One region of the Kytococcus schroeteri genome, then DNA from elsewhere that is predicted to be linked to it. Evidence: riboswitches for the same ligand, from Rfam matches in the RefSeq annotation. Region 1 holds a riboswitch; the other holds the start of a gene.
The links. Region 1 has a riboswitch for cobalamin ahead of ACFFHC_RS10965 (ribonucleoside-diphosphate reductase subunit alpha). Riboswitches for the same ligand answer to the same signal wherever they lie in the genome.
Positions count from the first base shown of each region.

Region 2: it holds a riboswitch for cobalamin, as region 1 does, so the genes downstream of both, ACFFHC_RS04870 (FecCD family ABC transporter permease) here and ACFFHC_RS10965 (ribonucleoside-diphosphate reductase subunit alpha) in region 1, are expected to answer to the same signal.

Region 1 covers NZ_JBHLVH010000027.1:154,934-169,333, forward strand. The annotation lists gene ACFFHC_RS10940 (S8 family peptidase) at 1-1,626, shown strand, start outside; partial or broken gene ACFFHC_RS10945 (30S ribosomal protein S6--L-glutamate ligase) at 1,688-1,813, opposite strand; gene ACFFHC_RS10950 (hypothetical protein) at 1,784-1,933, shown strand; gene ACFFHC_RS10955 (hypothetical protein) at 2,197-3,537, shown strand; gene ACFFHC_RS10960 (ribonucleotide-diphosphate reductase subunit beta) at 3,643-4,752, opposite strand; gene ACFFHC_RS10965 (ribonucleoside-diphosphate reductase subunit alpha) at 4,876-7,476, opposite strand; cobalamin riboswitch at 7,639-7,804, opposite strand; gene ACFFHC_RS10970 (ABC transporter permease family protein) at 8,259-10,208, opposite strand; gene ACFFHC_RS10975 (ABC transporter ATP-binding protein) at 10,361-11,020, opposite strand; gene ACFFHC_RS10980 (hypothetical protein) at 11,088-11,435, opposite strand; gene ACFFHC_RS10985 (ABC transporter permease) at 11,615-12,346, opposite strand; gene ACFFHC_RS10990 (ABC transporter ATP-binding protein) at 12,343-13,149, opposite strand; gene ACFFHC_RS10995 (hypothetical protein) at 13,149-14,273, opposite strand; gene ACFFHC_RS11000 (TetR/AcrR family transcriptional regulator) at 14,367-14,400, shown strand, end outside.
Region 2 covers NZ_JBHLVH010000011.1:43,283-57,682, reverse strand. The annotation lists gene ACFFHC_RS04940 (nucleoside deaminase) at 1-106, shown strand, start outside; tRNA gene ACFFHC_RS04935 (tRNA-Ser) at 120-209, shown strand; gene ACFFHC_RS04930 (SRPBCC family protein) at 299-754, opposite strand; gene ACFFHC_RS04925 (LytR C-terminal domain-containing protein) at 786-1,325, opposite strand; partial or broken gene ACFFHC_RS04920 (helicase HerA-like domain-containing protein) at 1,403-1,666, shown strand; gene ACFFHC_RS04915 (LytR C-terminal domain-containing protein) at 1,719-2,519, opposite strand; tRNA gene ACFFHC_RS04910 (tRNA-Ser) at 2,648-2,732, opposite strand; RNA gene ffs (signal recognition particle sRNA small type) at 2,872-2,968, shown strand; gene ACFFHC_RS04900 (DNA polymerase III subunit gamma and tau) at 3,055-5,244, shown strand; gene recR (recombination mediator RecR) at 5,255-5,869, shown strand; gene ACFFHC_RS04890 (hypothetical protein) at 5,866-6,330, shown strand; tRNA gene ACFFHC_RS04885 (tRNA-Pro) at 6,366-6,442, shown strand; gene ACFFHC_RS04880 (ABC transporter substrate-binding protein) at 6,570-7,637, opposite strand; gene ACFFHC_RS04875 (ABC transporter ATP-binding protein) at 7,634-8,425, opposite strand; gene ACFFHC_RS04870 (FecCD family ABC transporter permease) at 8,425-9,429, opposite strand; cobalamin riboswitch at 9,518-9,696, opposite strand; gene ACFFHC_RS04865 (VOC family protein) at 9,790-10,173, opposite strand; gene ACFFHC_RS04860 (YceI family protein) at 10,290-10,835, opposite strand; gene ACFFHC_RS04855 (aspartate kinase) at 10,920-12,272, opposite strand; gene ACFFHC_RS04850 (SDR family oxidoreductase) at 12,314-13,138, opposite strand; gene ACFFHC_RS04845 (metallophosphoesterase) at 13,209-14,168, opposite strand; gene ACFFHC_RS04840 (GatB/YqeY domain-containing protein) at 14,291-14,400, shown strand, end outside.

The DNA.
Region 1 (14,400 bases):
TCCGACCTCGCGCCCGCCGCTGCCGGGTCCGCCGACACCGACGGCCGCCGCCTCCACATCGTGATGGTGGACCTGCCCGACGCCGCACGCCGTGGGCCGGCCGCGATGGCCTCGCCCACCGCCCGGGCCGCCGTCGCCCGGGCCACCGACCGCCAGGCGGACCGTGCCCGCGGGCGCGGCCTGGAGGTCTCCCAGCGCTTCCGCGGCGTGGGTGGCTACACCGTGGAGCTCACCGACGCCGAGGCCGCGGAGCTGCGCCGCACCCCCGGCATCGCCAGCGTGGCGCCCGATGCCGTGGTGACCGGCAGTGGCACGCAGGCCAACGCCCCGTGGGGCCTGGACCGCGTGGACCAGGACCGGCTGCCGCTCTCGGGGACCTACTCGTTCCAGCAGACCGGGGCCGGGGTGACGGCCTACGTCATCGACACCGGGGTGCGGGCCAGCCACCAGGACTTCTCCGGCCGCGTGCGCCAGGGCGTGACCTTCGTCAACGACGGCTGGGGCACCAACGACTGCGCCGGGCACGGCACCCACGTGGCCGGCACCGTCGGCGGCGAGACCTACGGCGTGGCCAAGGACGTCAGCATCGTGCCGGTGCGGGTGCTGGGCTGCGACAACCAGGGCTCCTGGGCGGGGATCATCGGCGGCATCGACTGGGTGGCGCAGAACCACTCCGGCCCGTCGGTGGCCAACCTGAGCATCCAGGGCCCGGCCAACAGCTCGGTGGACGCCGCCGTCAACCGCCTCAACGCCAGCGGGGTGCTCTCCGTGGTGGCCGCCGGCAACTACTCCGCCGACGCCTGCTCCACCTCGCCGGGGCGTGCCTCCGGGGCGTTCACCGTCGGCTCCACCGACCGGTACGACCGGCTCTCCGGGTTCTCCAACTACGGCCAGTGCGTCAACCTGCTCGCCCCGGGCAGCAACGTGCTCTCGGCCGGCATCTCCGGCGACGCCAGCTGGGCCACCATGAGCGGCACCTCCATGGCCGCCCCGCACGTGGCCGGCGCGGCGGCGCTCTACCTGCAGAAGAACCCCACCGCCACCGTGCAGCAGGTGGCCTCCGCCCTGCGGCAGACCGCCACCCAGGGCATGGTCAGCGGCACCTACGGCTCGCCCAACCTGCTGCTGGACACCACCGCCCTCACCGCCGGGGGCACCACGACCGACCCGCAGCCCACCGGCGGCATCGTCAACGGCGACTTCGAGGCCGGGACCACCGGCTGGACCGGCGACACGTGGACCATCAACTCCGCGCAGTACACCGCGGCCAGCGGCAGCTCCAAGCTGTGGCTCGGCGGCTACGGGCAGGCCCGCACCGAGACCGTGCGCCAGAGGGTGACCGTGCCGCAGGGGGCCACCACGCTCGCCTTCCGCCTGCGCGTGGACAGCTCGGAGTACTACCGCTCCCAGCCGTACGACCGCATGCAGGTGCGCGTGCTGGGCACCGACGGCCGCCTGCTGGGCACCGTGGCCTCCTTCTCCAATGCCGACCACGGCAGCACCTACACCACCCGCACCGCCGACCTGGCCCGGTGGGCGGGGCAGACCGTGGTGCTGGAGCTCACCGCCACCGAGGACTCCGGCGGCCAGACGTCCTTCCTCGTGGACGACCTCAGCCTGCGCTGAGGCCGGAGTCGGCCAGGGTGCGGCCCACCAGCTCGTGGCCGGCGTGCACGAGCAGCTCGGCCACGCCGGCCACCCGCAGGCCCATGATCTGGGCGGCGCGCACCGCGGTCTCCTCGTAGGCCGGGGCGAGGGTGACCGGCTCCACGCTGCCGCCGCGGTGCACGGTGGAGCGGAACTCGTCGCCCTGCCCGACGCCGACGGCACCGAGCAGGTGACCTTCTGGGTGAACCCCTGGCAGGAGTCCGAGGCCGACGCGGTGGAGGTGACCCGTCCGGTGCACGACCGCCGCCGCAACCGGGGGCGCTGAGTGGCCCGCGAGAGCTTCGGCATCGGGCCGGTGCGGGTGCGTGCCGGGCGTGCCCAGAAGGTGGAGCTGCCGGTGACGCGCACCGTCACCGGGGCCGAGGTGGTGGGCGTGGAGGTGATCCGACGGGTGCGGGCCGACCTGGACGACGACCTGACCCGCCGGTTGGCCACCGCGTTCGGTGCGCCGGCGATGCTGCACGCGCAGATCCGCGACAGGTCGCTGCGGCAGGCGGCCCGCGAGCGCGGCGCACCGGCATCCTCCAGGTGGAGTGCGCCCTGGGCCAGGAGGTCACCCGGGGTGACCGCCTGGGGGGCCTGGGGAACTCGTTCGGGCGCGCCCTGGCCGTGGTCAAGGCCGACCGCGACGGGATGGTGGTGGGGCGCACCGGGATGCCGCTGGTCAACGCCGGCAACGCGCTGGTGCACATCGGCGCGCGGCTGAGCGCCGTGGCGGCCGCCCCCACCGAAGGTGCAGGCACACCGCGCAGGGGTCCGCCCGTCGGCGGGTCACGGGACTCCCGGATCGCTTTAACATCGAGCCGCCGGGGGCATCCGGCACTCGTCGTCGACCCACCAGGGGGAACCATGAACCTGACCCGTCGCACCCTCGTGAGGACCGGAGCGTGGAGCGCTCCGGTCGTCCTGGCCGCCGGCGCCGCTCCGGCGGTCGCGGCCAGCGGGGCCACCTACGACCTGAATGCAGCCAGCTACAAGGGCCAGATGATCACCTGGTACACCCCCGAGCGGGACGCCTGGAACCGCGCCAACCTCGGGGTATGGACGCTGGAGAACACCGGGACCACTGCCTCCCCCGCCACCGGGGTGACCCTGACCGTCTCCTGGGACCGGCGCCTGTGGGGCGACCTGACGGACTACAACCCGGCGCTGCTCTCCGAGCCGACCACCACCACGGATGGTGACCTGGTGACCGCCGTGTTCGCCGTCATCGCTGCGGTGGAGCCCGGGCAGTACGAGGGTCCGAGCATGGACATCGCCTTCTCCGAGATGCCCGAGGACGGCGTGACCGAGGTGCGGCAGGACTACCTGCCGATGACGATCGACATCGCAACCCAGGTGCCGGACGCCGACCCGTCCAACGACACCCGGGTGCTGGAGGTGAAATACGGCGAGGTGACCCCGTGGAACGGTGCCATCTCCGGCACCTTCGACACCGTGCGCGTGGAGTGCAGCGATGGCGCCGCCGACATCGCCTACCCCTCGACGATCACCGTCACCAGTGACGGCCCGAACCCCGTTCCCGCCGACATCTCGGTGTACTACTTCGCCAACTCCACCTACGTGGATGATGGCAACGTCCACACCTGGGGGGAGTACTTCGAGACCTTCCGGTGCGAGTCCGCGACCCTCGACGGCCAGCCGGTCACGCTGGAGACCAGGCGCGACAGCGCGGGCCTCGACACCGACTGGTCCCTCAACCAGCCGATCCCGGCCGGTTCCGTGCTGCAGCTGCAGATCAGCGCCACCGGCAAGGCGACCAGCGCCGACCCCGTCCCCACGGCCTCCTACGGCGGCATCGGCTTCGACGAGTCCGAGACCAACGACGAGGACAACCAGCTGCGGGCACCGGAGCCGGTCCGCGTCTGACGCGCGTCCAGCCCGGCCCCTGGACGGGCACGACGCCGATGGGGGGGGTGGTCGCCACGTGGCGACCACCCCCCCATCGGGCAGTGCGGGTTCTGAGTCAGCGGCTCAGAAGTCCTCGTCGAACGAGACGCTGCCCTCCACGCCCACCTGGTACGCGGACACGCGGCGCTCGAAGAAGTTGCTCAGCTCCTGCACGTCCTGGAGCTCCATGAACGCCAACGGGTTCTTGGTGCCGTAGATCTCCGGCATGCCCAGCTGCACGGCGCGGCGGTCGGCCACGTTCTCCAGGTAGGCGCGCATGTCGGCCACCGACAGCCCGGCCACGCCGCCACCCAGCAGGTCCTCGGCGAACTGCGCCTCCGCGTCGACGGCCTCCATGAGCATCTGCCGCACCTGGCCGGCCATCTCCGCATCGAACAGGTCGGGCTCCTCGGTGCGCACGGTCTCCACCACCTCGAAGGCGAAGGCCATGTGCATCGACTCGTCGCGGAACACCCAGTTGGTGCCCGAGGCGAGACCGTTGAGCAGACCCCGGCTGCGCAGGAAGTACACGTAGGCGAACGCGCCGTAGAAGAACAGGCCCTCGATGCAGGTGCCGAAGCAGATGAGGTTCAGCAGGAACTGGCGGCGCTGCTCCTTGGTCTCCAGGCGGTCCAGGTCCTGGATGGAGTCGATCCACCGGAAGCAGAACTCGGCCTTCTTGCGGATGGAGGGGATGTTCTCCACGGCGGCGAAGGCCTCGAAGCGCTCGGCCTCGTCCGGGACGTAGGTGTCGAGCAGGGTCAGGTAGAACTGGATGTGGACGCCCTCCTCGAACAGCTGCCGGCTGAGGTACAGGCGCGCCTCCGGGGAGTTGACGTGCTGGTACAGGTTGAGCACCAGGTTGTTGGCCACGATCGTGTCGCCGGTGGCGAAGAAGGCCACCAGGCGGCTCACGAGGTGGCGCTCGGCGGGGGTCAGCTTGGTGTGCAGGTCCGACAGGTCGCTGTGGAGGTCGATCTCCTCGACCGTCCACGTGTTCTTGATGGCGTCGCGGAACATCTCGTAGAACTGCGGGTAGCGCATCGGCCGCAGGGTGAGCGACATGCCGGGGTCGAGCAGGCGGGAGCCCTGGGCCACGGCGTCGTGCAGGTCGGCCTCCACGTGGTCGGTGTGGGTGGCGGCGGCCTGGTTCTTGGTGACGGTCTGGTTGGTCGGGTCGGTCGGCTGGGTCACGGGAGTCTCCTCATCGATGTTGAGTCGTCGTTCCTCGGGGTGAATCAGCCCTCCGGACCCCGGAGAACGACGACTCAACGTGGGGGGGGGTGGGGTGCGCGGGGGGTGGGGTGCGCGGGTGCCTTACTCGCAGGCCTCACAGGCCTCGGGGTTCTCCAGCGAGCAGGCGAGCGCCTCGGCATCGGTGAAGGTCCGCACCGGCTCCGATGCGGTGAGCCCGCCGACCACGCCCGGCGCACCAGGGGCCGTGGGCTGGCTGGCGCCCGGGGCACCCGTCGCGGCGCCCCAGCTCGCGCCGGCACGCACACCGGACACGGTGGCCTGCTGGATGCGGGTGGCCGGCCGGCTGCGCAGGTAGTACGTGGTCTTCAGCCCGGCCTTCCACGCGTACAGGTACATCGAGCTCAGCTTGCCGATGTGGGGGCTCTCCATGAACAGGTTCAGGCTCTGGCTCTGGTCCACGTACGCCTGGCGGGCCGCGGCCATCTCGATGAGCGCCTTCTGCGGCAGCTCCCACGCGGTGCGGAACAGCCGCCGGGCCTCCTCCGGCAGGTCGGCGATGCCGGCCACCGACCCGTTGTCGGCCTTGAGCTTCTCGCGCACCGTGTCGGTCCACAGACCCAGGGACTTCAGCTCGCCCACCAGCGCGGTGTTCACCTGCATGAACTCCCCCGAGAGCGTCTCGCGCTTGAACAGGTTGCTCACCTGCGGCTCGATGCACTCGTAGCAGCCGGCGATGCTGGCGATCGTCGCCGTGGGCGCGATGGCGATCATCAGCGAGTTGCGCAGGCCGTGCTCGGCGATGCGGGCGCGCACCGCCGCCCACCGCTCGGTCTGCGTGGGGGTCACCCCGTACAGGTCGTGCTGCAGCTGGCCCTTCGCAGCCCGCGTCTCGTCGAAGCTCGGGTGTGCCCCGAGCTGCTCGGCGAGTTCGGCCGAGCGTTCCAGCGCGGAGAGCTGGATCTCCTCGGCGATCCGGGTGCTCAGCTCGCGCGCCTCCGGCGAGTCGAACGGCATCCGCAGGGCGAAGAACACGTCCTGCAAACCCATCGAGCCCAGGCCGATGGGGCGCCAGCGCGGGTTGGACGCCGCCGCCTGCTCGGAGGGGTAGTAGTTGATGTCGATGACGCGGTCCAGGTAGGTGACCGCCAGCCGCACCGTGGCGCGCAGCTTCTCCTCGTCCACGCCGACCGCGCGTGCGGCGGCGTCCTGCGGGCGGGCACCCGTGGTGCCGTCACTCCATCGGAGGTGCTGGGCGAGGTTCACCGACCCCAGGTTGCACACGGCGGTCTCGTCGTTGCTGGTGACCTCGATGATCTCGGTGCACAGGTTGCTCAGGTGCACCACCGGGGCCGGCTGGACGGTGCCGTCGGCGGCCACCCGCGGCGTCTGGTCGTCGCTGGTCTGGTTGCACGCCCGGTTGGAGGCGTCCTTGAAGGTCATCCACCCCTGGCCGGTCTGGGCCAGGGTCCGCATCATGCGTCCGTAGAGGTAGCGCGCCGAGACGGTGCGCACCACGTCACCGCGCTCCTCGGCGGCGCGGTAGGCGGCGTCGAAGGCCGGGCCCCACAGGTCGGGCAGCTCCGGCACGGCATCGGGGTCGATGAGGGACCACTCCCCATCAGCCTCCACACGGCGCATGAACTCGTCGGGGATCCAGTGGGCCAGGTTGAGGTTGTGCGTGCGGCGGGCGTCCTCGCCGGTGTTGTCGCGCAGCTCGAGGAACTCCTCGACGTCCGGGTGCCACGGCTCGAGGTAGATGCACGCCGCACCCTTGCGCCGGCCGCCCTGGTTGACCGCCGCCACCGAGGAGTCCAACGTGCGCAGCCACGGCACGATGCCGTTGGAGTGGCCGTTGGTGCCGCGGATCAGCGCCCCGCGGGAGCGGATGCGGGAGAAGGCCAGGCCGATGCCGCCGGCGAACTTCGAGAGCTTGGCCACCTGGTGGTAGCGCTCGTAGATGGAGTCGAGGTCGTCGCGCGGGGAGTCGATGAGGTAGCAGCTGGACATCTGCGTGTGGCGGGTGCCGGAGTTGAACAGGGTCGGCGAGCTGGGCAGGTAGGCTAGGGAGGAGAGCAGCTCGTAGAACTCCACCGCCTCCGGCGCGGTGCGCGAGAGCCCGGCGGCCACGCGCATCAGCCAGTACTGGGGCGACTCGATGACCGCCCGCGTGAGGGGGTGGCGCAGCAGGTAGCGGTCGTACACGGTGCGCAGGCCGAAGTAGTCGAAGCGCCAGTCGGCGTGGGCGGCTTGAGCGCGGTGCACGGCATCGTCCAGGAGGCTGGCGTGCTCGGCGACGAAGGCGGCGGTCACGTCGCCGATGAGGCCCTGCTCGTGGCCGGTACGCACGGCCTGGCTGAAGGTGGCGATGCCCTGGCCGCGCACCTCCTTGTCGATGGTGCCGGCCAGCAGCCGTCCGGCCAGGCGGGAGTACTGCGGCTCGGTGGCGGTCATCTCCGCAGCGGTGGCGATGGCGAGCTTGTCCAGTTCGGCGGTGGTGGCGCCGTCGTAGAGGCCGGCGATGGTGCGGGTGGCCACGCGCATGGGGTCTACCTCGGGCAGGCCGTCGGTGCAGCGCTCGATGGCGGTGACGATCTTGGCCAGGTCGACCTCCTCGTGCTCACCGCTGCGCTTGACGACGCGCATCGGGTGGCGGGAGGTGGTGGGGGTGCCGTCCAGGGTGGGCTGGGCGGGGGTGCCGGGGCCGGCGGTGTGGGTGGTCATGCCCTCTCCTCGCGAGCTCGCGCCGCGAGGGGTGGGGGCGTCGGCCGGCCGGGCAGCGGTGGGCGCGCGGCACGGCGGTGCCGGCGCCCGTGTCCGGACGTGCGTCTGCCAGCCGTCCCGCGCGGCTCGACGGACCGGCCGCGGTCGCGGCCGGGCGCTGGCAGGTCTTCGGACTCACGGGCGTCCTCGTCACCGAGGCGTCCGGCAGGTGCCGGACGGGTGCCTACTGGCCGTCGCTTCCCAGGTGCTGGCTGCACCCAGTGCTGTGTGACGGCGGTCGTTCCCGAATACCGCTGCGGGGCAGTCCCGGACTCGCACCGGGTTCCCTCTTGCCTCTCCCTGGGGCTCGGTCGCCGGGCGCCCTGCCGCGCAGTGGTGCTGCGCGGCGGTGGCGTGCTGTGAAGCTGCACGTCCGGGCCGTTGGCCGTGCCGGGGAGAACCAGCACCCGCACCATATACGGGGCCTGTGGCGCGGCGCCACCCCCACATGTTGTGTCCGGCCGGGTTCGGTGGCATGGCGCGGAGAACCGGCGGCGACCCGGGGCCCCGGCGAGGCGGCCTGGGAGGGGTGGCCCGGGCACCTCGAGACGTCCACGAATGGTCATGTCGACTGTCGAGATGACCATGCGTGGCTGTCTCGACGGTGACGCATGACCCTCCCGTGTAACGCTTCGGCCGCCAGGGCGACCACCTCGTCACACGCCCGCGAGCCCAGCAATCACTTCCTCACACACACGCCACCGGCTCACGTCTTCCTGGTGACGCCGTGACCACCGCTGCAGTCAGGCCCTGGCACGGCGTTGCCACACCAGGGTCCCCACGATGACGGCCACGCACACCCCTGCCACCGCCAGTGACACCGCCGTCACGAGCAGGTAGTTCTCGGTGGTGTACTCCGCCGTGCCGCCCACGTAGGCGAAGAGGTAGGCAGCCGCCACACCGATCGGCACCGCCAGGGCCACGGGCAGGAGGGTCGCCACGACCGTGGTGCGCGCCGCCTCATCGGGATGCAGCCCGGCCCGCTCCAGGGCGCGATGCTCCCCGGTGGTCTCGATGGCCCGGTCACCCAGCACGCGCAACATGCCCAACAGGAGCAGGAGTGATGCCGCGAGGACGCCGGTACGCATCCAGTCCGTTCCGGGGTGCTGGAAGTCCGTGTCTGGCCCAAGCTTCTGCATGAGGACCGGCTCGGTGGACCCCTGGAAGAGACGCAGAGCATCGGCCCCGTTCCAGTCCAGCGGACCGCTGACCAGAACGTAGTCGGACGGCGCGTGACGCGTGGGATCCCCGATCAGAACCTCGCTGACCCGGGCAACGGCGCGAGCGCCGTCCGTCCCCACCCCGCCGCACTGCTTGGCCGGCACCTGCGTGCCGAAGAAGTCCTCGGCGGCGGCACAGTCACGGAACACCACGGCCCCGCCGGTGCCCTGGCGGTTCGGCTCCACCCGCCCACCGGCCTGCTCGGCCCTCTCCTGGAGCGTGCCGACGAACCCCTCGGGCGCATCAGCCCAGTAGGCCGTCCAGACCTTCGCCGAGCCGCCTGACTCCGCGAACGCCGGGCCACCGCCCGTTCCTTCATAGAGAGAGACCTCCGAGCCGATGATGAACACCAGGATCCCCACGAAGGCACCCGCGCGGGCCAGCCGTGCCGAGCCACCGCCCAGACGCTTGGCGGCGAGCCAGCGAGTGGGGTTGCCGGAGCGGGCGAACAGCCCGGACACCCATCGAGCGAGCACGGGAAGCCCCAGGGGCAGTCCCGCGATCACCAGCACGGCGCCCACCATCAGCAGCTGCATCGACAGGTCCGCGTTCTTCTGGCCCAGCAACTCTGGCAGGGGGACCGCCAGGCCCAGGCACACGAAGGCGGCGATGAGGGGCAGGATCGCCCAGTCCCCCCATCGCACCCCAGAACGGCGCACCTGGGGCACCACCCTGGCCGTGGTGGCCCAGAGGACGGCCACCCCGACCGTCAGGGGGGTGACCACCGCCGGCATCCACCAACTGCCCCGCGCGGCCGGGAGGAGCACCGCATCGTTGCCGGGCCAGCTGGTCCGCCAGCTCAAGATCAGGAGCCAGGCAAGGGCCCCCGATACGGCTCCGAGCAACGCCAGGACGCCCGTCTCCAACACGACCACCCGGCGGATCGATGCCGCGCTGACTCCCAGCCGCCACAGGCGCTCGGCACGTTCCCGGGTGACCCCACCCACGGCACGCGCCGCTGTCCCCAGCAGGAGAAGTGCTGGTAGAAAAACCAGCGCGAGGACGGACACCGCGCCGGGGACACCGGCCGGCGCATCCAATGTGGTCTCGACGTAGCCCACCCGCGCCTCGCCCGGGCCGTAGCCCGAGATGCGCTTGACGAAGTCCTGGTCCAGCTTCTGACCCTCGGGTGGGCGGGCGATGGCGTAGCCCTCACTGCGTGAGATCAGGAAGTCGTCCCCGATGGTGCCGCCCTCACCCGTGCCCGCGTCACTCGGGCGCAGCCCGAGGTCCTCGGCGGTCAGACCGTGCCGCGCGAGCCCCGGGGAGATGACTGCCTCCCCCGGGGCGGGGAGGCGATCCAGCCCCGGGGGCACCAACGACGGATCGTTCTCATGGCCGGGGTCGGGGCTGATCCACTGGATGGGGATCTGACCCAACCCCTCAGGCAGGATGGGCATGGACTTTCCCCAGTCGGCGACGGCTGTTCCGCCGACGTTCGGCCGTCGCGCATCCAGGTGGTCGTCGACCACCAGCAGGTGTGCGGCCATCATCGCGGTCACCAGGAGGGCGACGGTGGCCACTGCCGCGGAGAAGACGATGCTCACCTGGCGCCAGCGCTGCCGCGGGTTCGCGCTCAACGCGAGGCCGCGGGCGAGTCGCCACGCCGGAGCCCAGCCGCCCCTCATCGGTGATCACGCAGGTCGATGACGGTGTCACAGGCTGCCGCGACAGCCGGGTCGTGCGTGGCGATGAGGGCACCCACCCCCGTGTCGTGAACGCGTTCGCCCAGAAGGCTGATGATGTCGGCCGCCGTGTCCTGGTCGAGGCTGGCCGTGGGCTCGTCCGCCACCAGCAGGACGGCGGACGGCCGCACCAGCGCACGGGCGATGGACACCCGCTGTGCCTGACCACCCGAGATCTGGTCGACCGGCTTGTCCACGTGGTCGGTGAGACCCACTGCAGCCAGTGAGTCAGACGCCATCGAGAGGGCCTTCGAGCGCGGCACACCGTCGAAGAGCAGGGTCACGGCGACGTTCTCCGCCACGCTCAACTCGGGCAGCAGGCCCGCGTCCTGGTACGCCACCCCCATCAGCTCGCGGCGGAGGCGGGCGCGCCGGGAGGGGCGGGCGCGCGACAGGTCGTTCCCGTCCACCGCGACCGATCCGCGCGTGGGCCGCTGCATACCCACCGCACACGCCAGGATGCTGCTCTTGCCGGAACCACTGGGGCCCATGAGCGCGACGGACTGCCCGCGTTCCACGATGAGGGAGAAGTCCTCGATGACGGTTCGGTCATAGGTCACGCCGAGATGCTCGATGGCCAGCGCGGGCTCGTGCTTCATGGTCGCCTTTCTACACAGTGGTGGTGGGTGGGCCGGCCACGCCAGCCCACCCACCATGAGAGTTCTGTCAGTTCTTCCAGACGCGCTTCGGCTCGACCCAGCCACCGCACTGGTCGAAGATCATGAGCCTGCAGGACCGGAACTCCTCAACAGAACTCGTCTGGGTCAGGTGCTCGCACGAACCACCCTTCGAATCGCGCGCTCGCGCGGTCCAGGTGCCCATTCGCGCCTGCACCTCCATCTCGTGGCCGTCGTCCAAGGTGTCGCAGACGTAGACGTGCCGATTCCAGTCGGAACTGGACGCGTTCTTCGCGTGGCCTCCGGTGGTCCGGCTCTCTGCCACCTCCCAGGCGGCAGAGGCCGAGCCCACCATCAGTCCGGAGGCGAGCAGGGTCGCAACGACGATCTTCTTCATGGATTTCTCCCCGTGTGTGTGGTCACCCCCCGACGTGGAGGACACCACCTATCCAGCCTCGCCGTGTGTGTGTGTCAAGGAGCAGGAGGGCGATTCAGCCATGGTGGACGACGCCCGACAGCCGGTTGACAGCAGACCAACAGTGTCGCCCTGCGAGGCGGGACCCGCAGGCCCCCGGGTCACTCCGTCCGGCGGGGCACGGTGAGCGCCGCACCCACGAGCGCCATCACCGCGAAGGCGAGCAGCACCCACATCGGGCGCCAGAGGTCGGCACCCAGGTCGGTGTGGTCACGCACGTGCTGCACGGCGTCCACCGCGTAGCTGAGCGGCAACACGTCGCTCACCAGCTCCAGCCCGCGGGGCAGCCGGTCGCGCGGCACGAGCAGCCCGCAGAGCAGGAACTGCGGCAGCACGAACGCCGGCATGAACTGCACCGCCTGGAACTCGGTCCGCGCGAAGGCACTGGCCAGCAGCCCCAGCGAGGTCCCCAGGAAGGACGACACCAACGCCACCAGCACCAGCGCCCACCACGGACCGGCCACCTCCAGCCCCACCCACCGGGCCACCAGCGAGGTGGCCGCGATCTGCAGGACGGTCATCACCGTGAAGGCCAGGGCGTACCCGGCCAGCAGGTCCACCCGCGCCATGGGGGTGGTGAGCAGGCGCTCCAGGGTGCCGGACTGCCGCTCCCGCAGGGTGGCGACGGAGGTGACGATGAACATCACCACGAAGGGGAAGACCGGCAGCAGCACCGGGCCGATGCGGTCGTAGGCGCCGGAGAAGTCGAAGACCCAGCCGAGCAGGGCCAACAGGGCGGCCGGCACCACCACCAGCAGGGCCACGGTGCGGGGGTCGCCGGCCAGCTGGCGCAGCACGCGCACGGCCGTGGCCAGGGTGCGGCGGGGGCTCATCGGGTCTCCTCCGGGGTGTGGTCGGCACCCTGCTCCACCAGGCGCAGGAAGGCCTCCTCGGCATCGGACGCACCGGTGCGGGCCAGCAGCTCGGCCGGCGTGAGGCCGGCCAGCACGCGCCCCTCGCGCAGCAGCACGAGGTGGTCGCAACGGGTGGCCTCGTCCATGACGTGACTGCTCACCAACAGGGTGCGCCCCTCGCCGGCGAGGCGGTCGAAGAGCTCCCACAGCGAGCGCCGCAGCACCGGGTCCAGGCCCACCGTCGGCTCGTCGAGCACGAGGAGCTGCGGGTCGGCCACCAGGGCTGCAGCCAGCGACACCCGGGAGGCCTGGCCTCCGGAGAGCGACGAGACGCGGGCGTCGGCGCGGGAGGTGAGGTCGACCTGCGCCAGGGTCCGCTCCACCGCATCGCGCGCGGCGGCCCCGGAGAGCCCCGCCATCGCGGCGAAGTAGCGCAGGTTGGCGCGCACCGGGAGGTCGGCGTACACCGCGGGCGACTGGGTGACGTACCCGACGCGGGCCCGGTTGGCCGGCGACCCGGCGGGCTCCCCGAGCACGGTCACCTCGCCGGCGGTCACCCTCTGCACGCCCACCACGGCGCGGATGAACGTGGACTTGCCGCTGCCCGAGGGGCCCAGCAGCCCGGTGACCCGCCCGGCGGGCAGTTCCAGGTCGATGCCGGGCAGCACCTCACGCCCGTCGCGCACCACCCGCAGCCCGCGGACGGTGACGGCCGGGGCGGCGGCGGGTTCCCCCGCTTCGACCGGGCGCGGGGAGGGCTTGGTCAGGCGCGAGGCGGACATCAGGCCTCCACGTGCTCGTGCCCGTGGCCGCCGGTGCGGTGGTGGCCCACCACCACGAGCAGCAGCCCCAGCGCGAGCCAGCCGGCCAGCACCAGCCACGGCTGCAGCGTGGACGCGTCGGGGAAGTAGGCCAGGTCGCGCACCAGGGTGCCGGTGGCGCCGGGCACGAAGAACTGCCCGATGGCGCCCCACGCGCCGGGGAGGAACTCGGCCGGGGACTGCGCGCCGGAGATCGGGTTGCCGATGAGCATGGTCAGCAGCGCACCGATGCCGATGCCGGGGGCGCCGATGGCGCTGTGCAGCCCCACGATGAGGGCCACCGTGGCACCCAGGCTCAGCGCGATGGAGGCCCACAGCGCGAGCCCCGGGGCGGGCAGGAGGTTGAACCACCAGTCGAGCACGGCCACCATCGCCAGGCCGCCGAGCGCGGCGTAGGCGAGCACGCCCACGAGGCGGCGCCAGGTGCCGCGCACGCCGCTGCTCAGCAGCACACCGCCGAGCAGACCACCGATGGTGAGCGGCAGGGAGGCCACGGCCAGGCCGGCACCGCGGGGGTCGCCCTCGGTGAGGGGCACGACGTCAGTCACCCGCGGGCCGGCGAGCGCCTGCTGAAGCACAGCGGCCTTCTTCTGGGCCGGCACCTGCTGGGCCACCTGCTGCGCGACGGCGGTGCTCATGCCCTGCCCGGCGGAGGTGAGCATCTGGGCCACCGAGGCGTTGGCCGCGCCGGCGGTGAGCACCTCGAGGCGGTCGGTGGGGGCCTTCGGCGCGACGAACGCGCCGTAGAGCTCGCGCTCCCGGATGCCCTGCACGGCGGCCTCGCGGGAGTCGACGCGCTGCAGGTCGAAGGGCACCTGGCCGCCGGTGTGCTCGGCCTGCTGCTCCATGCCGGCCTGGATGCGGTCGACGGTGGCCTGGTCGCCCACGACGGCGACCGGCAGGTCCTTGGGGGTGGAGGTGACGGCGGGCCACAGGAAGGCCAGCAGTACCAGGGTGACCACGGTGGCGGCCAGGGCGGCGGTGCGCAGGGCGGTGCCCCAGGGGCTGCGGCGGTCGACCTTCTCGTAGGTCGGGGTGGGGTGCTCGGCGCGCTCGGGCGCGGTGAGGCTGGTGGACGGCGCCATGGGGGTCCCTTCACAAAAAGAACGACTGTTCGCCAGCGTAGGACCGCGGCACCCCGAGCGCAAAAAGAACGACCGCTCTGTAAGGTGTCTCACATGCCCCGCCTCACCCCCCAGCGCCGCGAGGCGC
Region 2 (14,400 bases), on a different contig from region 1:
GCTGCGTGACCGCGCGGCCCTCCACCGGGCCGAGGTGCGCGCAGGTGTCCGGGAGGCGGACTGCCGGCGAACCCTGGGTGAGTTTTTCGTGACGCGCAGGGTCTAGTACCCTACCGGGCGGTGACGTGTCCGAGCGGCCGAAGGAGCTCGCCTCGAAAGCGAGTAATGGTTGACGCCATTCGTGGGTTCAAATCCCACCGTCACCGCCATTTTCACCGCGAGGGCGGCCCCGATGCCGGGGCCGCCCTCGCGTGTGTCCGGGGTGGGAGGGGCAGCCGGTGCCGCGGCCCCAGCGGGATCAGCCCTCGAACGAGGCCTTGACGTCCAGCAGGTCCTTGCGGCACTCCTTGGCCACCACCCGCGCCATCGGGCGCATCATCGCCGCGGCCACGCGCGACCGGCGGGTGAGCGCCTCGGCGGCGAAGTCCATGGTCACGCGCGTGGCCTCCCCGCGGCCGGTGCCCACGGGGGTCACCCGGAACCCGCTGGTGTACCGCATCCCCTCGTGGACGGCCTCGGTGACGTAGTGGCTGCCCTCCACCAGCTCCACCACCTCCATCTCCTCGGTGGCGTCCTGGCCCCACATGCGGCGGGTCTCGCGCCAGCGGGTGCCCACCTCCATGCGGGCCGGGCCGTGGAGGACCTCGATGGACTCGATGCCCTGGACGTGCTGCTGGGCCTGGTCGAGTTCCCGGAGGCGCTCGAACACCTCGTGCAGGGGGGCGTGGACGGTGACGGACTCGGACAGGCGCACGGGGTTCTCCCGGTGGGTGGTGGGGTGGCGGTCAGTCGGTGCAGGGCTGGGTGGCCGGGCCGACCGACACCGACGACTCGACCGTCCTGGTGTGGGGGCCCAGCGCGATGGTGGCGACGAACCCGTCGCGGGCGTCGTCGACCTGCTTGGCCTTCGGGAACCACTCCGCGAGCGCCTCCGCGGCCGGCTTGCTGTCGGGGCCGCTGAGGATGCGGGTGGCGCCGCCCTGGGTGCCGGTGGACTCCGCGGTGCCGATGACCACGGCCCCCCGGTTGCGCAGCTGCTCGCTGATGCGGCGCACGGCGGTGTCGCCGGCTCCCGCGTCGGCCACGTACACCCGCGGGGCGTCGATGTCGGTCTGGCAGTTGGCGGCGGTGGTCTCCGGCTCGGGCCACAGGCCCAGCACGAGCGAGAGCCCGTAGATGCCGGCCAGGGCCAGCACCGACAGGACGCTCCAGAAGGCGATGTCGGACCACGTGCGCTCCGGACGGCGCGGGGGCTCCTGCGACGGGGCGGGGCGGGTCCACCCGGTCCGCGGGTCGTAGGGGTCGTGGATCTCGGCATCGTGCACGGGCCAACTGTGGCAGACGCGGGGCCTCCCGCCGGCGCGGGCGCGCGGGGCCGTGGCGCCTGTGACGCTCCCGGTGGGTGGGGGGGGCTTGTACTGTCGCTGCGAGGTGGCGCCCGCCGGCGTGCCCGCTGGGCACGGGCGAGGCGGTGGTGACGGTGCTCTCCGACAGCGGCGTGCCCACGCCCGTGGCGCACACCCGCCTGCGGGCGCCGCAGTCGCTCATGGCGCCGTGCGGGCAGCCGCGCATGGACGAGGTGGTGGACGCCTCGCCGCTGCGCGCGCGGTACGGCCAGCGGCTCGACCCGGAGTCGGCCTACGAGAAGCTCATGGGCACGATGGAGGTCTCCGCCTCGCCGCGGGACGTGCAGGACAGCGACGCGCCGGCGCTGTGCCTCACTCGCAGCCGATGCGGCCGCCCTCCTTCGCCTCGGGCACGGCCTCCGGCTCGGTGTAGTCCTCGTTCACCGTCTCGAACTTCGCGCCGAGCACGAGGTCGACCGTGCGGTCGGTGCGGCCGTCGTCGCTGAGGCGGGCGCCGGGCACCTGGGCGGCCACCGTGCGGGCCATCGGCTCGCTGGCCGCGCCGTGGCGGATGATCGCGGTGTCGTCCGGGTACCACTTCTTCTCCGGGTCGTTGCCGACCTTGTCCACGGTGAAGCCGCGGTCGCGCATGGCCTGCGCGGTCTCGCCGGCGCGCCCCACGGCCGAGGTGGTGTTGAAGACGTTCATGCGCACCTGGTCCGGCGTCGCGGCGGGCTGGCGGGCCAGCTGCTCGAAGGAGTTGCCCAGCACCACGTCCACCGACGGGTTGCGGCGCTCGTCGCGCAGCATGCGGGCGCCCTCGATCTGCTGGGCCACCGTGCGGGCCGCGGTGAGCCCCATCGGGCCGTAGCGCACCACCGTCGCGTCGCGGGGGGCGTCGTCGGACTCGTTGCCGGTGGTGAGCACCGTGAAGCCGCGCGCCTCGAACTCGCGGGCCGCCGTGGCGGCCGCACCGGCACCGGCGCCGTTGTTGAGCACGCTGACCTGCACCGTGGCGCGGTCGGGGGAGTGCAGCTCACCCCAGTCGTCGCAGTGGCCGGGGACGGGGTCCTGCGGGTACTTCGCCTCGTGGCCGAGGCTGCCGCAGGCGCTCAGGGTGGTGGCGGCCAGCAGGACGGCGGTCGTGGTGGCGGCCAGGCGGGCGTGGTGCACGGCGTTCCTTCCCCGAGAGGGTGGGCCCGGTGGGCGGGGTCCGAATGTCTCACACGGGAGGGGGCCGGGAGCCGATCCGCGCCGGACGTGACGAAGGCCCCCCTCGTGCGAGGGGGGCCTTCGATCGGCGGAGGATGGGGGATTTGAACCCCCGAGGGTTTTATCCCAACACGATTTCCAATCGTGCGCACTAGGCCGCTATGCGAATCCTCCGCCGGAGATGGTACACGTCGGTGAAGCGGGAGTGAAATCCCGGTGTCGCGGCGCGTCGTCCGGCACGGCCCCGTGGCGGGGCAGCCCCGGGCTGTGGGCCACCGGGTCGGGTTGCCGGAGGGTGTCGCGTAGACTGTGCAGCGGCCTCCCACGCGGTGGTACCTCTCCGAACTCCCCCAGGGCAGGAATGCAGCAAGGGTAGGAGAGCTCTTCCAGGTGCGTGGGAGGTCCTTTGCGTCCCGGGGGTGCGTGCGCCGGCAGGGGTGCGGGCCTGTGGTCGGCGGTGGCCTCACTGTCACCGGTCGCGGCTAGGGTCTGGGGCGTGAGCACCGCCCTGTACCGCCGCTACCGCCCGCAGACCTTCGCCGAGGTGGTGGGTCAGGAGCACGTGACCGTCCCGCTGCAGCGGGCCCTGGCCACCGGGCGGGTCAACCACGCCTACCTGTTCTCCGGTCCGCGCGGCTGCGGCAAGACGACGAGCGCCCGCATCCTGGCGCGCTGCCTCAACTGCGAGAAGGGCCCCACGGACACCCCCTGCGGCGAGTGCCGGTCCTGTCGTGACCTGGCCACCGGCGGCGCGGGCTCGGTGGACGTCATCGAGATCGACGCGGCGAGCCACGGTGGCGTGGACGACGCCCGCGACCTGCGTGAGAAGGCGTCCTTCGGGCCGGCGAACTCGCGCTACAAGGTCTACATCATCGACGAGGCGCACATGGTGACCTCGGCGGGCTTCAACGCGCTGCTCAAGATCGTGGAGGAGCCGCCGGAGCACGTGCTCTTCATCTTCGCCACCACGGAGCCGGAGAAGGTCATCGGCACCATCCGGTCGCGCACGCACCACTACCCCTTCCGGCTGGTGCCGCCCACCGTGCTGCAGGAGTACCTGGGCGAGGTGTGCGGGCGCGAGGGCATCGCCGTGGAGCCGGGGGTGCTCTCGTACGTGGTGCGCGCCGGCGGGGGGTCGGTGCGTGACTCGATGTCGGTGCTCGACCAGCTCATCGCCGGGTCCGGGGACGAGGGCATCACCCTGGCCGGCACCACGGCGCTGCTGGGCTTCACCGACACCGAGCTGCTGGACGGGGTGGTGGACGCCTACGCCGCCGGCGACGGGGCGTCGCTGTTCACCACCGTGGAGCGGGTGGTGGGCTCCGGGCAGGACCCGCGCCGTTTCGTGGAGGACCTCTCCGAGCGGATGCGTGACCTCATCCTCGTGGACGCCGTGCCCACCGGCACCGAGGCGGTGCTGCCCGGGGTGCCGGACGACCAGCTGGAGCGGCTGCGCCAGCAGGCCAGCGGGTTGGGGGCGGCCGAGCTCTCGCGGGCCTCGGACGTGCTCTTCCGCGGCCTGGCGGAGATGACGGGGGCGACCTCGCCGCGGCTGCAGCTGGAGATCATCATGGCGCGGCTGCTGCTGCCGCGGGCCGCGGGCGAGGGCGGGTTCGCCGCGCGGCTGGAGAAGGTGGAGCGGTGGATGGCCTTCCGAGGCGACGCGGCGCCGGTTCAGCAGACCTCGCAGCAGGGTGCCCCGGCCCAGGGGGCACCGGTGCAGGGGGCACCGGCCCAGGGGGCACCGGCCCAGGGGGCACCGGCCCAGGGGGCACCGGTGCAACGAGTCGTCGCTTCTGGGGGTCAGGAGCGTCCGTCGACCCCGACGAGCGACGACTCAACGGTGGGGGCGTCGGCGGCACAGGAGCCGGCGGCAGCGAGAGGCGACGCCCCCGGTGTCGCCCCGGTGCCGGTGGAGACGCTGCGCCACGAGTGGCCGCAGGTGCTGGACCGCCTCAAGGGCATCAGTCGCGTGACCTGGGCGATGGTGTCGCAGTCCATGCAGGTGGCCGAGCTGAGCGCCGAGGGCCTCACGCTGAGCACCGAGGTGCCGCCGATCGCCGAGCGCTTCAACCGCGGCGACAACGCCCAGCGCGTGGCGGCGGCCGTGCAGGAGGCGCTCGGGTTCACCCCGCGGGTCCGCTGCGTGGTCGGCGGCCGGGGTGCTGCGGGTGGTCCCGGTGCCGCCGGTGGCCCGGGCGCCGGTGCCCCCGGCCCGATGGGGGGACCTGCCGCTCCGTCCGCGCCGTCCGTGGCGGCCCAGGTGGCCCCCGGCGGCGGGGGTGGCTTCACCGGCGGTCCGGCGGGTCGATCCGGCGGTGCCGCGGGGCCGGTGGGTTCCCCCGAGTGGGGGCAGCGCAGCGACGCCGCCCCGGACTGGGCCACGGCGGACGCCCCGGCCCCGCAGGTGGCCCCCTCGGCACCCGGTGGCGGGCCCACCGCATCGGGCAGTGGCGGGCCGGGCAACCAGGCCGGGCCCCCGGCATCGAGGGAGGGCGGTGCGCCGACGCCCCCCGGGCCGGTGGGTGGCGACGAGCCCCCGCCCGAGGACGAGCCGCCGCCGGAGGACGACTTCACGCCCGACCTGGACGACGAGACCGTGGAGTCCGTGGGCGTCATCGGCACGGCCGCCATCGAGAAGATCCTCGGTGGAACCGTGATCGAGGAACACACGGACCAGGCATAGGGTTCGGCCTGTGTACGAAGGCGCGGTCCAGGACCTGATCGACGAGCTCAACCGCCTCCCCGGGGTGGGTCCCAAGAGTGCCCAGCGCATCGCCTTCCACGTGCTGGCCGCCGACCCCGAGGACGTGCAGCGGCTGGCCACGGCCCTGCAGGTGGTCAAGGAGAAGGTGCGCTTCTGCGCCACGTGCGGCAACGTCGCCGAGGCCGAGGAGTGCCGCATCTGCCTGGACCCGCAGCGCGACGGCACGGCCATCTGCGTGGTGGAGGAGCCGCGGGACGTGCAGGCCATCGAGCGCACGCGCGAGTTCCGGGGCCGGTACCACGTGCTCGGCGGGGCCATCAGCCCGCTGGACGGCATCGGCCCGGACGACCTGCGCATCGCCCAGCTCATGCAGAGGCTGGGGGACGGCGAGGTGACCGAGGTGATCATCGCCACGGACCCCAACATGGAGGGCGAGGCGACGGCCACGTACATCTCGCGCCTGCTGCAGGTGCTGGACGTCAAGGTGAGCCGCCTGGCCTCCGGACTGCCGGTGGGCGGCGACCTGGAGTACGCCGACGAGGTGACCCTGGGGCGTGCCTTCGAGGGGCGACGGGTGGTCGCCCGGCCCGGGGGGTCGGCGTGAGCTCCACCCGGCTGGTGGTGGCGCAGCCGCCGGCCAGCAAGCCCTCGCGCCGGTTTCCCAGCGCCCCCGATGCCGACGAGCTGCGCTCGGGCTGGCGCGGCGCGCTGCGGTTGGCGGCGCTCGGGCTGGCGCCGCTGCTGGTGCTGGCGGGGCTGGTGGTGCTCATCGTCAACGTCTTCGGCCCCGTGGACGCCTACGAGGCGTGCGCCAGCCTGCGCGGGCAGTCCGTGGAGGCGGCCGAGCCGCTGCGTGTGGAGCGCACGCTGCTGCCCGTCTCGCTGACCTGCGACTTCGCGGACGGCACGAGCCAGACCATCACCGACCCGGCCGACACCGCCTGGCCGGTGGGGCTCATGCTGGGCGGGCTGGCGCTCACCGTGGTGGGGTTGGCGGCGCCGGTCCCGGCGGGTCACGTGCGGCGGCTGGTGGAGGATTCTGAACTCACCCCGCACATGATGTAGGATGCCGGGGTTGCCCGATGAGGGCGGCAGGCCTTCGGGGTGTGGCGCAGCTTGGTAGCGCGCCTCGTTCGGGACGAGGAGGTCGCAGGTTCAAATCCTGTCACCCCGACCACACGAAATCGGCTCTGGCCAGCGGAATCCGCGGCCGGGGCCGATTCGTTCTTGCCCGGTCTGCCATGGTCGGGCCATGACGGGGCCTCCCGGCGGGCTGGAACAGTGCCCGCCAGGAGGCACCCGGCTCAGGGGTGGACGCGCAGGTCGTGGGTGGGCGTGATGCCGCTGGCCGGCACGAGGTCGGCCTCCTCGAGGGCCTTCCGGAGGGACTCGGCCGCATCGATGTTGAGTGGGCTGCTCGTCCACGCCACGTAGGGCAGGGCGACGATGCGCCCCTGCTTCACCGCGGGCAAGTCCTTGGTGGCGGGGTTGGTGCGCAGGGTGCGGACCTTGTCGGCGACGCTCTCCCCGGGGTAGTCGACGATCGCGATGTAGTCCGGCTTGCCGGCCGCGACCTTCTCCCACGAGATGGCCGTCCAGGTGTCCTTGACGTCCTCGGCCAGGTTGGTGGCCCCGGCGGCCTCGATGATGCCCTGGGGTCCGCCGTACACGCCGCTGGAGAAGGGGGCGTCGGTGCCGCTGTCGAAGAGGAACACCACCGGCTTCCGCTGCGCCTGGGGGGCCTTGCGGAGCTTGGCCAGACGGGTGTCGATGTCCGCCTGGACCTCCTTCGCCCGGTCCTCGTGGCCGGTCACCGTGCCGATGTTGGTCAGGTCGGCGGCCAACGCCTTCCAGGGGTCCATCTCGCCGCGCTCCTCCTTGTCGGGGGAACGGCGACAGCTCTCGGTGAGCACGTAGGGCGCGATGCCGCGCTGGGCGAGGTCGTCGGGCATCAGGTTGCGCCCCTCGCCGAAGCCGTAGTTGTAGCCGGCGAACACCATGTCGGGCCGCTGGGCGAGGATGGGCTCGAGGCCGATGCCGACCTCACCGAGCTCCTTGAGCCCGGCGACCTCCTCCGCCCCGTAGACCTCCTCGAGGACCGCCTTGTCCTTCTCCAGGCCGGTCACCGCCACGATCTGGTCGGCCGCCCCGACCGCCAGGGTGGTGGCGATCATGTTGGAGTCGTTGACGAGCATGCGTTGGACCGGGGACGGGAAGGTGACCTCCTGGCCGCAGTTGGTCACGGTCACCGTCTCGGACGAGGCCGAGGACGCGCCGGCGCCGGAATCCGCGCCGGACGGGCCGGAGCAGCCGGCGGCGCCGAGGCCGATGACGGCGACGAGCGCCGCCGTGGTGAGCGTGCGGGTGGTCATGCTTCCTCCTGGTGGGGCTGCGGGGTCCGGGGCAGGCAGGTGAAGTGCTCGCTGCCGGTCTCCGGGTCGGTGAAGGTGACGAAGCGGACGGAGAACACATCGGCCACGCGCGGGTCGGCGAACACCTCGGCGGGGGTGCCGCTGGTGAGGACGCGGCCGGCATCGAGGACGACCACCTGGTCGCTGTACTGGGCGGCCAGGCCGAGGTCGTGGACGGCCATCACCGTGGTGCGGCCCGACCCGCGGACGAGGGTGAGCAGGTGGTGCTGCTGGGCGACGTCGAGGTGGTTGGTGGGCTCGTCGAGCAGCAGGATCGGTGTCTGCTGCACCAGCCCGCGGGCCAACAGGGCCCGGCGGCTCTCCCCGCCGGAGACGTCGCTGCAGGGCCGGTCGGCCATGCCGGTGAGCCCGACCTGGTCGAGGGCCTCCAGCACGGCCCGGCGCTCGTCGGCATCGCCCATCTCCCACGGCCTGGCCAGCGGGGTGCGGCCCATGGCGATCATCTCCCCGAGCAGCAGGTCCTCCGGCGGCGCCTCGTCCTGGGCGACCAGGGCCAGGCGCCGGGCGCGCTCGCGGGGCCGGATGCGGTCGACCGTCCGGTCGCCGAGCCAGACCTGCCCTGCCGGGGCGGGGCGGATGCCGGCGATGGTGCGCAGCAGGGTGGACTTGCCCGACCCGTTGACGCCGACCAGCGACGTGACGGTGCCGGAGGGCACCTCGAAGGTGACGTCCTGCAGGACCGTGGTCCGCCCGACCGCGGCGCTCAAGCCGTCGGTTCGCAGCCGCATCAGTCGGCTCCGTTGTAGCGGTAGTGGCGGCGACCGACGAGCACGAGGAACACCGGTGCTCCCACGATGCCGGTGACCACCGACAGCGGGATCTCCTGGGGGCGGACGCTGACCCGGGCGGCCATGTCGACCCACACCAGGAAGACGGCGCCGCTCAGGGCGGCCACGGGGACGACGGCCCGATGGCGGGCGCCGACCACCATGCGGACCAGGTGGGGTACGACGAGCCCGACGAACCCGATGCCGCCGGAGACGGCCACGAGCACCCCGACCAGCGCGGCGAGGCCGACGAACAGGGCCACTCGCAGGCCCTTGACCGGGATCCCGAGGGAGGCGGCGAGGTCGGGGCCGGCGGACAGCGCGTCGAGCCAGCGGGAGAAGGCCACCATCACCAGCACGGCGACCACGGTCGTGACCGTGGCGGGCAGCAGCACCTGCCAGCTCGCACCGCTGACGCTTCCCAGCAGCCAGAAGAGCACCGACTGGGCCGCCCTCGGGTCACCGGAACGGAAGACCAGGAAGCTGGAGACGGCGCTGAACGCCGACGACAGCACCACCCCGGTGAGCACGAGCCGCAGCGGCGTCAGGCCGCCCTGCAGCATCGCGACCCCGAACACCAGGGCTGCGGCGGCCAGGGCGCCCAGCAGCGCCCCGCCGGAGAGGGCCCAGACGCCCAGTCCGGACAGGGCGCCGGTGGTGATGACGGCCGTCGCCCCCACCCCGGCGCCCGAGGAGACGCCCAGCAGGTAGGGATCGGCCAGCGGGTTGCGCACCAGGGTCTGCATCCCGGCCCCGGCCACGGCCAGCCCCGCGCCGGCGACGGCGGCGAGCAGGGTGCGCGGGGCGCGCAGGTCCCACACGATGGCGTCCCAGGTCGGGTCGGCGGGCTGGCCACCCAGGTGCGCCTGAACGACGCTCCACACGGTGGCCACGGGCAGGGAGACGGCGCCCACTGCGAGCGAGGCGAGCATGCTGGCCAGCAGCACCAGGGTGAGCAGGACCATCAGGACCGCGGTGGGCGGCCGGGATCGGGCAGCATCAGGCAAGGGAGTGACCCACATCTCTCATCGGGGCCCAAGTCGCGAGGCCCGCGGACGGTGAACAGCGTCGGCAGGTCTTCGGACTCGGGCTCCCACGCGAGGACGCCTTCCCGGCCTGTGGCCAGTGGCACTGTGTCCCCGCGCACAGCCCATACCGCTGCGCGTCAGTCCCGGCCTCTCACCGGGTTCCCTCGCACCCCGACCGGGGTGCAACCGACCGGCACACTCTAGCCCCCGTTCCCCCGCGACGGGCAGGGCATGAGCCGGTGACCGCACCGGACCGGACGGGGTCCGGGCGGCCTGCGCGCCCTCGGCTGGGGACCCTCATTCCCCGGGGGAGCCCTCCCAGCAAAGGCAGAAGGGGTGCCCGGCCGGGTCGGCGTACACGCGGAAGCCGCCGCGGCCGTTGGGGTCCACGTCCTGGGTCTGCAGCAGCGTCGCGCCGAGCTCCAAGGCCTTGGCGTGCGCGGCCTCGAGGTCGGACGGGTAGAGGTCCAGGTGCACCTGTTGCGGCTGCCCGTCGGGCCACTGCGGGGGCACGTGGTCCGGGGCGAGCTGCACGCAGAACTCCCAGTCCCCGTCGATCAGCACGCGGTGCCAGTCGTCGTCCTGGCGTTCCACGGTGCCGTCCAGCAGGCCGGCCCAGAAGGTGGACACGGCCTCGAGGTCGGCGGCGTCCAGCACGATGATTCTGCGCGTCATCTCCATGCCCACCACGCTCCCAGCCGGCCCGTCGCCCCACAAGGCCCGGGCACGCGTGAGGCCCGCCCCGCCGGGGCGGGCCTCACGGCATCGAGTGCGGGGGTGCCGCGGGTGGGATGGGATCAGGCGTTCTTGATGGCCGACACCTCGAACTCCAGCTCCACCTTCTCGGAGACCAGCACGCCACCGGTCTCCAGGGCGGCGTTGAAGGTCAGGCCGAAGTCGCTGCGGTTGATGCTGGTGCGGCCCTCGAAGCCGATGCGCTCGTTGCCGAAGGGGTCGGTGGCGGCGCCCTCGAAGTCGAAGTCGACGGTCACGGGGCGGGTGGTGCCCTTGATGGTGAGGTCGCCGGTGACGCGCAGGGTGTCGGCGTCGGTGGCGGTCACCTGGGTGGAGCGGAAGGTGAGGGTGGGGAACTCGTCGGCGCCGAAGAAGTCCCCGGCCTTGAGGTGCTGGTCGCGGTCGGCGTTGCGGGTGTCGATGCTGGCCACCTGGGCGGTCAGATCGATGGAGGTGTCGGCGAGGTCGGCGCCGGTGGTGGCGGTGCCCTCGAAGTCGTTGAAGCTGCCGCGCACCTTGGTGACCATGGCGTGGCGGGTCACGAAGCCGATGCGCGAGTGGGTCGGGTCGATGGTGTACGTACCGGTGAGCTGCTCGAGCGTGGTCATGGTGACTCCTCCATTGATAGGTGATCTGTCACCAACATAAGCGTGACGCATCACCGTGTCAACTGGTGGTGGTGCGCTCCGCCCTCAGACGGTGGGCTGGTCCCCCTCGAACAGGCCTGCGTGCAGGGCGCGCAGGGCGTCGTCGCGCTCGTCGGCGCGGATGACCACCGAGAGGTTGATCTCGTTGGACCCCTGGCTGATCATCTCGATGTTGGCCACCGGTGCCAGGCTGGCGAACACCCGTGCCGCCAGCCCGCGCGTGGCCCGCAGCCGGTCGCCCACCACGGCCACGATGACGCGGTCGCGCGCCACCTCCACGGTGGCGAACCCGCCGATCTCCCGCACCACCGCATCGAGGTCGACCTCGCCCTCCACGGTCACCGAGACGCTCACCTCGGCGGTGGAGATGAGCCCCACCACCACGCCGTGGCGGCCGAACACGTCGAACAGCCGCTGCATGAACCCGGCGTGCTCCAGCATCCGCGGGGAGGTGATGTTGAGCAGCGTCACCGGCCCCCGCGCCGCGATGGCGGTGGCGGACTGCGTGCCCACCTCGCCGGGGCGGATGGTGGTGAAGTCGCCCTCGGGGCGCTGGGTGTGGCGCACCGTCACCATCGCGCCCGCCTCCATGGCCGGCGCGATGGTGGCCGGGTGGAGCACGTTGGCGCCGAACGCGGCGAGCTCCGCGGCCTCGGCGGCTGACACCTCCGGCACCGAGTGCGCGGCCGGCACGACGCGCGGGTCGCACGTGAGCAGCCCCTCCACGTCGGTCCAGATCTGCACCTCCTCGGCGCCGAGCGCGGCCCCCAGCAGGGAGGCCGAGTAGTCGCTGCCACCGCGGCCCAGCGTGGTGGTGGTGCCGTGCGCGTCGCTGCCGATGAAACCCTGCGTCACCGCCGCGCCGGCCTCCTCCAGGGCCGGAACGGCCCGGCGCTGCACCGAGCGGGCGATGGCCTCGGTGTCCGGGCGGGCCGCGCCGTGGCGCGAGTCGGTGTGCACCAGCTGGCGGGCGTCCAGCAGCGGCACGCCCAGGTGGTCCGAGAGCAGACGGGTGGAGAGGCGCTCGCCGGTGGAGAGGATGGCGTCGCGGCTGCGCGGGGAGAGCTCGGCGAGGATCGCCACCGCCCGCAGCAGGCTGTCCAGGTCGCCGAACAGTGCGTCGAAGGCCGACTCCAGCTCCGGGGAGACGCCGCCCAGCAGCTCGTGCGCGATGGCCTCGTGCGCGCGCCGCACCTGCGCGCTGAGCCCCAGCGCCTCCTCGGTGCGGCCGGCCTCCGCCGCCTCCGCGGCCGCCACGAGCGCGTTGGTGGTCTTGCCCGTGGCCGAGAGCACCACCAGCGGGCGGCGCGGCATCGCGGCGGTCACCAGCTCACCCACCTGGGCGAGGTGCGCGGCATCGGCGACGGAGGAACCGCCGAACTTCATGACGAGGGACATCGGGGCTCCAGGCGGGGCGGTCCGGGCGTACCCGGAGGGGGTCAGGGCAGGAAGATGTCGGGCTGCAGCGTGTCGGGCGAGCCACCGTAGACGCTCAGGTCGGTGACGCCCGCCTCGGCCAGCACCTCGTCGTCCACGAGGAACTGGCCGGTCCGCTCGCGGGCGTCGCGCACCAGCACGGCGTGCGCGGCATCGCCCATGATGCGCGGGTCGCGGGCGCGGGCCATGGCGGCCTCACCGCCCAGCACGTTGCGGATGGCCGCCGTGGCGATGATGGTGCGCGGCCACAGGCTGTTCACCGCGATGCCGGCCTCCCGCAGCTCCTCGGCCAGGCCGAGCGTCACCATGCTCATGCCGTACTTGCTGATGGTGTACGCCGTGTGCGGGCCGAACCACTTCGGGTCCATGGTCAGCGGCGGCGACATGGTGAGCACGTGCGGGTTGTCCGAGCGCTCCAGGTGCTCGATGGCGGCGCTGGTGAGCAGGTAGGTGCCGCGGGTGTTGACCTCCTGCATGAGGTCGTACTTCTTCATGGGCAGCTCGCGGGCCGGCGAGACGTCCACGGCGCTGGCGTTGTTGACCACCACGTCGATGCCCCCGAAGCGCTCCACGGTGGCGGCCACGGCCTCGCGGACGGACTCCTCGGAGCGCACGTCGCCCACCACGGCCAGGGCCTGCCCGCCGGCGGCCTCGATCTGCTCGGCGGCGGTGTGGATGGTGCCCTCCAGCGCCGGGTGGGGCGTGTCGGTCTTGGCCAGCAGCGCCACGTTGGCGCCGCCCTGGGCGGCCCGCAGGGCGATGGCCAGGCCGATGCCGCGGCTCCCGCCGGACATGAGGATGGTGCGGCCGTTCAGGGTTCCGGTCATGGGGGCCTCCGGGGTGAGGTCGGGTCGTCGGGTCGGGGCAGGTGCGTCGTCGGGTCGGGCGGCGTGGGGCTCAGTCCGCGGACGGCGAGGAGGAGCCCCGCGGCACGAGGGTGAGCAGCGTCGCCTCCGGGCGGCAGGCGAACCGGTAGGGCGCCATCGGGGAGTGACCCAGACCCGCCGAGACGTGCATCCACGCGGCGTCGTCCGGGGCGGCCGCCGACGGGCGCGAGCCGGCCCCGGGCCACCAGCGGGAGACGCCCTTGACACGCCCGGGGTCCAGGTCGCAGTTGGTGGTCAGCGCCCCGATGCCGGGCAGGCACACCTGCCCGCCGTGGGTGTGGCCGGCGATCACCAGCCCGGCGCCGTCGGCCACCATCGCGTCCAGCACCCGCTGGTAGGGGGCGTGGGTGACGCCGATGGTGAGGTCCGCGTCGCGGGCGGCCGGCCCGGCCACGCTGGCGTAGTCGTCCAGCTCCAGGTGCGGGTCGTCCACGCCCACGAACTCCAGGCGCACCCCCTCCACCTCGATGCGGTGGCGGCGGTGCGTGAGGTCCACCCAGCCGCGCTCCTCGAAGCCGGCCACGAGCTCCCGCCAGGGCATGTCACGCTGGGTGCGCCCGCCGTAGCGGCTCCGGCCCTGGGTGACGTACTTCAGTGGGTCCACCGGGCGGGGGGAGAAGTAGTCATTGGATCCGCGCACGAACACCCCGGGCGTGGCCAGCAGGTCGTCGAAGGTGGCCATCACCCACGGCACCGCGGCCGTGGACGACATGTTGTCGCCGGTGTTCACCACGAGGTCCGGCTCCAGGGCGGCCAGGTCGTGCACCCACTGCATGCGGCGCCGCTGGCCGGGCACCAGGTGCAGGTCGCTGACGTGCAGCACCCGCAGCGGCAGCGCCCCCTCGGGCAGCACCGGCACCGTGAAGCGGCGCAGGGTGTACAGGTGGCGCTCCACGAAGTGGCCCCAGGCCACGCACGCGGCCCCGGCGCCGGCCACGGCGGCCGCCCCCAGCGCGGCGCCGCGTCCCACCCCGGCGAGCGCCCCGGGGCGGGGTTCGCGGTCGCGCAGGCGGGTCAGCAGGCGTCGGGTGTCCACGGCGCCATCATCGCACCGGGGAGGGTGGCGGCCCCGGCCGGTGGGATGATCTGCCCATGAGCGACCTCAAGCAGCAGATCACCGCCGACCTCACCACTGCCATGAAGGCCCGCGACAAGGTGACCTCCTCCACCCTGCGCATGGTGCGCACCGCCATCCAGAACGC